3 regions of the Hydrogenophaga sp. GW456-12-10-14-TSB4 genome follow, and region 1 is predicted to be linked to each of the others. Evidence: riboswitches for the same ligand, from Rfam matches in the RefSeq annotation. Region 1 holds a riboswitch; each other region holds the start of a gene.

Region 1 (2,255 bases):
CTGGGCCGATTCGCTGGCCTGATCCCCCGCCCCGTGAAAGCCCCGCTCGCGGGGCTTTTTCTTGTCCGTTGTCCGTCGAGGAGTCCCATGAAACGCCGTTCCTTCGCTTCGCTCGCCCTGCTGCCCCTGTTCGCGCGGCCCGCCCTGGCGGCCGAGCGCATCGGGGTGCTGATGCTGCACGGCAAGAACCCGGGCGGCCCGGCCAGCCCACAGTACGGGCCCGTGAAGACGGCGATGGAAAAGCAGGGCTGGCTCGTCTCGCTGCCCGACATGCCCTGGTCGCGCAACCGCTACCTGCAAGGCCATTGGGACGGCGCCATGGCCGAGATCGCCCAGCACGTGAAGGCCCTGCAGGACCAGGGCGCCACGCGCATCGTGCTCATGGGCCACAGCATGGGCGTGCCGGCCGCCATGAGCCATGCCGCGCGCGGCGGCACCGCGCACGCGCTGGTGCTGCTCGCCCCGGGCCACGTGCCGCAGGGCTACTTCACCCTGCCCAGCCTCACGGCGGTGCGCGACAGCATCCAGACCGCACGGGAGCTCGTGGCCGCCGGCAAGGGCGATGAAAGCCAGCGCTTCATGGACATCAACCAGGGCCGGCAACAACCCGTCATCACCACGGCGAAAAACTTCCTCTCGTACTTCGACCCCGAGTCGGACGCCGACATGGGCGTGACCGCACCGAAGCTGCCGCCGGGCCTGCCCGTGCTCACCGCGGTCGGGGAGAAGGACCCCTTGTTCACCCGCGTGCGCGCCTACTACGTCGACAAGCTGCCGGCGAACCCGAAGACACAGTTGCTGGAAGTCCCGGGCGGCCACCTGGACACGCCCCAGGTGGCGCTCGACCAGGTCATGCAGTGGGTTCCCCAGGCGATCGGGGCCTGAGCCGTATACTTCGTTCCGCGCCGTTGCTGGCGCATCCGCTAGGGGTGTTGCCCCGGGTTTTCCGCCCGGGTGCGACTGAGAGAGTCCCTTTGAACCTGATTGAGGTAATCCTCGCGCAGGGAAGCAGGCCGGATACCGCCGCCGCACCGCGCCGCAGGGCATCCGGCCCAGCCCACCTGCTTCAACACTGCTTGGAGCGTTTCCATGTCGATGAACCCTTCCCCGGCCAACCAGGCCCTGACCCCCGTGCCGCAAGGCAACCGGGTCTTCCACTTCCACGAACACGCCGCCCTCTGGTTCAGCCTGGGCACCGGCTTGCTGGTGATGCAGATCGGCGCCTACCTCGTGCCCGCCGTGGGCACGCGCGACGCGGTCATCGCCATCGTGCTGGGCTCGCTGATCGGTGCCGGTCTGCTGGCCTGGACGGCGCGCCTGGGCTGCCAGACCGGCCTGTCCAGCGCCGGCCTGATGCACGCCACCTACGGCAGCGCCTTCGCGCGCCTGCCGGTGCTGCTCAACATCGCGCAGCTGGTCGGCTGGACCACCTTCGAGCTGGTCATCATGCAGGAAGGCACGGTCGCCATCCTGAAGCAGGCATTGGGCGCCGAACCCGGCGGCCTGCTCGACGGCACCGGCGGCAAGCTGCTGGCCACGCTGCTCTGGGGCGGCGTGCTCACCGCGCTCATGGCCGGCTCCATGCTCACGCTGGTGCGCCGCTTCGTGAGCCGCTTCGGCCTGCCGCTGGTGATCGCCTCGCTGGCCTGGCTCACCTGGCAGTTCGGCACGCGCCTGCAGGCGCAAGGTTTTGAAGGCTTCTGGAACCGCCCGGGTGCGGGCGGCATGGGCCTGTTCTCGGCCATGGACCTGGTGATCGCGATGCCGGTGTCCTGGCTGCCGCTGGTGGCCGACTACGCGCGCCACGGCAAGCGCACCGCCAGCACGCTGGGCGGCACCTGGCTGGGCTATGCGCTGGCCAACATCTGGTGCTACGCGCTGGGCGTGCTGGTGGTCAGCACGGTGGAACCGGGCACCAACCTGGTGGGCTCGCTGCTGCTCGCGCAGGGCGGCCTGATCGCGCTCGGCCTGATCCTGCTCGACGAAATGGACAACGCCTACGGCGACGCGCACTCGGGCGCGGTCTCGGTGCACAGCCTGCGCCCGCGCTGGAGCATCCGCGCCGCCGGCCTGGGTTTCGCGGTGGTCTGCACCGGCCTCGCGCTGCTGCTGCCCATGCACACGCTGGAACCCTTCCTGCTGCTGCTCAGCTCGGTGTTCGTGCCGCTCTACGGCGTGATCCTGGGCCGCCTGGGCTCGGGCGCGACCATCGGCTCGAACCGCACGGTGGACTGGAGCGCCGCCGCCCTGTGGGT
Region 2 (2,255 bases), on a different contig from region 1:
CCAGGGTCCTGAGTTCGGCGAACTGGGCCTCGTCGTTGGCGTCGGACGCGCTGCCGGGGCGCAGGCCGTCGCCGAGCGAGAAGCTCACGTCGTAGGCCTTCATGATCTCGCAGATCTCGTCGAAGTGCGTGTAGAGAAAGCTCTCCTGGTGGTGCGTGATGCACCACTTGGCCATGATGGAGCCGCCGCGCGAGACGATGCCGGTGCGGCGGTTCGCGGTGAGGTGGATGAAGGGCAGGCGCACGCCGGCGTGGATGGTGAAGTAGTCCACGCCCTGTTCGGCCTGCTCGATCAGCGTGTCGCGGTAGATCGCCCAGGTCAGGTCTTCGGCCACGCCGCCCACCTTCTCCAGCGCCTGGTAGATCGGCACTGTGCCGATGGGCACCGGCGAGTTGCGCACGATCCAGTCGCGCGTGGTGTGGATGTTGCGGCCGGTGGAAAGGTCCATCACGTTGTCCGCGCCCCAGCGGATCGCCCACACCAGCTTGTCCACTTCCTCCTCGATGCTGGAGGTGACGGCGGAGTTGCCGATGTTGGCGTTGACCTTGACCAGGAAATTGCGCCCGATCGCCATCGGCTCCACCTCGGGGTGGTTGATGTTGGCCGGGATGATGGCGCGGCCGCGCGCCACCTCGTCGCGCACGAACTCGGGCGTGATGATCTCGGGGATGCGCGCGCCCATGGGGTTGCCGCGCAGGCGCGCCTCGCGCGCCGCATCGCCCAGGTACTCGGCCATCCATTCGCGCTGGCCGTTCTCGCGCACGGCCACGTACTCCATCTCGGGCGTGACGATGCCGCGGCGCGCGTAGTGCATCTGCGTCACGTTCAGGCCGCTGCGCGCGCGGCGCGGCGCGCGCTGCAGGCCGGTGGCGGAGGCGCGCAAGGCCTCGATGCGTTCGGCATCGCGGGCTTCGTGTTTCACGCCGTCGTCCAGCGCCTGGCGCGCGCGGCCGGCATAGGTTTCGGTGTCGCCGCGCGCGGCGATCCACGCGCCGCGCACGTCGGGCAGGCCGCGTGTCACGTCGATCGCGGCCGTCGGCTCCGAGTAGGGCCCCGAGGTGTCGTAGACCACGACGCGCTCGCCGTTGGTGAGCGCGATCTCGCGCATGGGCACGCTCACGCCGGGCTGCTGGCCGCTCACGTGGATCTTGCGGGAAGCGGGAAAGGGCTCGCGGCTGAGGGCGAGGGACGCGGTGGGGATCTTGTCGGGGGCATTCATGGTGGCGGTCTCCGGTTCCGGTGGATGGGCATGGACGAATGCTCCGGAGGACCGCCCCAGTGACCGCGTGCGCAGGCGCCGCCCTTCCGCAGGGGGAAGGGCCGCACCCGCATGCCGCCGTGGGGCATGCGCTCTTCTTTCGCCGGTACTAACCGGATCAAGTTCACGGGTTCGGCCGTCAAGCCGTCTCAGCGCCGGACCCTTTCGAGTCCGTGCACCCCGGAGCAGGGCAGAGTGTACGCGGACACGCTTTGTCACAAGAACACGACAGAACAGCGATAGATTGCCGCGCAAGATGGATTCCACAGAAAGGCAGGATGCAAACATGGACAAATCAATGATGAAGGGCCTGGTCGTCGGCGGGCTCGCCACGGTCGTCATCGGCGCCAGCGGCGTCACCGGCTACCAGACGCTCATGAAACCCAAAGTCGCCGAGGTTGTCGAGGTGAAGGAAGTCATGGCCACAGTGGTCACGCCGCGCGAGCATTGCGAGGACGTGACGGTGCAGCGGCAGGCGCCCGTGAAGGACCAGCACCGCATCGCCGGCTCGGTGATCGGCGGCGTGGCCGGCGGCCTGCTGGGCAGCACGATTGGTGGCGGCAGCGGCAAGACGCTGGCGACCGTGGCCGGTGCCGCGGCTGGCGGCTACGCCGGCAACCAGGTGCAGAAGAACATGCAGCAGAAGGACACGGTCGCTTCGGTGGAGCGGCGCTGCAAAACCGTGAACGAAAAGTCGCAGAAGCTCAGCGGCTACCAGGTGACCTACCGCCTGGACGGCAAGGACGGCACGGTGCGAACCTCGTTCAAGCCCGGCGCGACGCTGCCGGTGAAGGACGGCCAGGTCGTGACCACGCCGCCGCCCGACGCGAAGTCGTGAAGCCGGCGCCGCGCATTTGAAAAAGAATGCAACTCAGATCAGGATGTCGAACAGGTTGGAGAAGGTGTCCGTCCACGGCCGGAAACCCGGCCGGGGCTGCAGCACCTGAGCGCCCTGCAAGACCGGCGGCAGGTTCGCCGCCTGTGCGGGGTTGACGAA
Region 3 (2,255 bases), on a different contig from region 1:
ACGCTCGATGCGGCTGTTGCCAACACGGTCGCCAAGGGCATCACGGTTGTGGTGGCCGCCGGCAACGACGCCGCCAATGCTTGCAACTACTCGCCTGCACGCGAGCCAACGGCGATCACGGTAGGAGCGACTACCACCATGGATGCGCGGGCGTCCTACTCCAACTACGGCACCTGCCTCGATTTGTTTGCGCCCGGCAGCAGCATCAAATCAACTTGGTCGACCTCAACGACAGCAACCAACACCATCAGTGGCACGTCGATGGCTTCTCCCCATGTGGCGGGACTTGCTGCGGTGTTGCTACAAGGAACACCCAGCGCCTCGCCGACTCAGGTGAACGAGGCGATCAAGGCCTCGGCCACGGTCAACGTGGTCACGAGCTCAGGCTCGGGCTCGCCAAACCTGCTGGTCTTTTCTGGTAGCGAGACCTCTACGAGCGAACCGCCGCCCACCACTTCGACGATTGCGTCCGTGGCGACTCTGACAGGCTCGGGCAAGCTGGTTCGCAACGGCTGGCGCGCGACGGTGAGCCTGGGTGTTGTCGACGGCAACGGTCTGCCGGTGGCGGGCGCCGTGGTGGTTGGTGACTTCAGCGTGGGAGGAGCGTCAGTGAATTGCACAACCAACACCAACGGGCAGTGCAGCATCCAGAGTGGCAACATCAGCAAGCGGACGTCCGAGACCACATTCGCCGTCAGCGGAATTACCGGCACGAACCTATCCTACGACGCGTCGAAGAACATCGTCAGCAATGTTACGGTGCGCCAACCCTGACGCCTATCGCGCTGCGGTCTTCGCCTGCGATCAGCGAATACCAGGGTTGGCCGCCCCTGCGGGTACGGCAGGTTGTTCGAGATGATTTGATTGGTTGGCCACGAGGATCAAAGTACACTGCCCTCTGCTCCGGGGTGCACCGGACCTGAAAAGGTCGGGCGCTGAGACGGCTTACCAGCCGAACCCGTGAACTTGATCCGGTTAGTACCGGCGAAAGAAGAGCGCATGCCCCACGCGGCATGTGGGCGAGCACCTCCTCCGTTCTCACGGCGGAGGTGGTTCACCCGCCATCGCGGTCCATGGGGCGGTCCTCCGGAGCATTCACTGCCCATCCACCGGAACCGGAGACCGCCCCCATGAATGCCCCCGATCAACTCCCCGTCTCGACGCTGGCCCTCAGCCGCGAGCCCTTCCCCGCCTCCCGCAAACTCTACGTGCCCGGCCAGCAGCCCGGCGTGCGCGTACCCATGCGCGAGATCGCCCTCACCAATGGCGAACGTGTCGTGGTGTACGACACCTCGGGCCCCTACTCGGAGCCCTCGACCATGATCGACGTGACGCGCGGCCTGCCCGATGTGCGCGGCGCGTGGATAGCGTCGCGTGGCGACACCGAGACCTACGCTGGCCGCGCCCGTCAGGTGCTGGACGACGGCGTGAAGAACGAGGCCCGCCAGAACGACACCACCATCGAACGCATCGAAGCGCTGCGCGCGCAAGCCGCCGGCCTGCAGCGCACGCCTCGCCGTGCCAAGAGCGGCATGAACGTGACGCAGATGCACTACGCGCGCCGCGGCATCGTCACACCCGAGATGGAATATGTGGCCGTGCGCGAGAACGGCAAACGCGAGTGGATGGCCGAGTACCTGGGCGACACCGCTCGCGAGGCTCGCCTGCGCGGCAACCCCATGGGCGCGCGCATCCCGGACATCATCACGCCCGAGTTCGTGCGCGACGAGGTGGCGCGCGGCCGCGCCATCATCCCGGCCAACATCAACCACCCCGAGGTCGAGCCGATGGCGATCGGGCGCAACTTCCTGGTCAAGGTCAACGCCAACATCGGCAACTCGGCGGTCACGTCGAGCATCGAGGAAGAGGTGGACAAACTGGTGTGGGCGATCCGCTGGGGCGCGGACAACGTGATGGACCTCTCCACCGGCCGCAACATCCACACCACGCGCGACTGGATCGTGCGCAACTCGCCGGTGCCCATCGGCACGGTGCCGATCTACCAGGCGCTGGAGAAAGTGGGTGGCGTGGCCGAAGACCTGACCTGGGCGATCTACCGCGACACGCTGATCGAGCAGGCCGAGCAAGGCGTGGACTACTTCACCATCCACGCCGGCGTGCGCTTGGCCTACATCCACCTCACGGCGAACCGGCGCACGGGCATCGTTTCGCGGGGCGGCTCCATCATGGCCAAGTGGTGCATCACGCACCACCGGGAGAGTTTTCTCTACGAGAACTTCGACGAGATCTGCGAG

Evidence for each region. Region 1 has a riboswitch for thiamine pyrophosphate ahead of AC07ZS_RS15880 (purine-cytosine permease family protein). Riboswitches for the same ligand answer to the same signal wherever they lie in the genome.
Region 2: linked by a shared signal. The riboswitch ahead of thiC (phosphomethylpyrimidine synthase ThiC) and the one ahead of AC07ZS_RS15880 (purine-cytosine permease family protein) in region 1 are both predicted to bind thiamine pyrophosphate.
Region 3: linked by a shared signal. The riboswitch ahead of thiC (phosphomethylpyrimidine synthase ThiC) and the one ahead of AC07ZS_RS15880 (purine-cytosine permease family protein) in region 1 are both predicted to bind thiamine pyrophosphate.

The regions. Positions count from the first base shown of each region.
Region 1 is NZ_JBWKZH010000030.1:38,945-41,199, forward strand. It holds gene AC07ZS_RS15870 (FCSD flavin-binding domain-containing protein) at 1-22, shown strand, start outside; gene AC07ZS_RS15875 (alpha/beta fold hydrolase) at 88-885, shown strand; TPP riboswitch at 916-1,024, shown strand; gene AC07ZS_RS15880 (purine-cytosine permease family protein) at 1,096-2,255, shown strand, end outside.
Region 2 is NZ_JBWKZH010000027.1:31,301-33,555, forward strand. It holds gene thiC (phosphomethylpyrimidine synthase ThiC) at 1-1,219, opposite strand, end outside; TPP riboswitch at 1,337-1,451, opposite strand; gene AC07ZS_RS14700 (glycine zipper 2TM domain-containing protein) at 1,545-2,096, shown strand; gene AC07ZS_RS14705 (spermidine synthase) at 2,130-2,255, opposite strand, start outside.
Region 3 is NZ_JBWKZH010000009.1:98,587-100,841, reverse strand. It holds gene AC07ZS_RS07190 (S8 family peptidase) at 1-774, shown strand, start outside; TPP riboswitch at 895-1,010, shown strand; gene thiC (phosphomethylpyrimidine synthase ThiC) at 1,131-2,255, shown strand, end outside.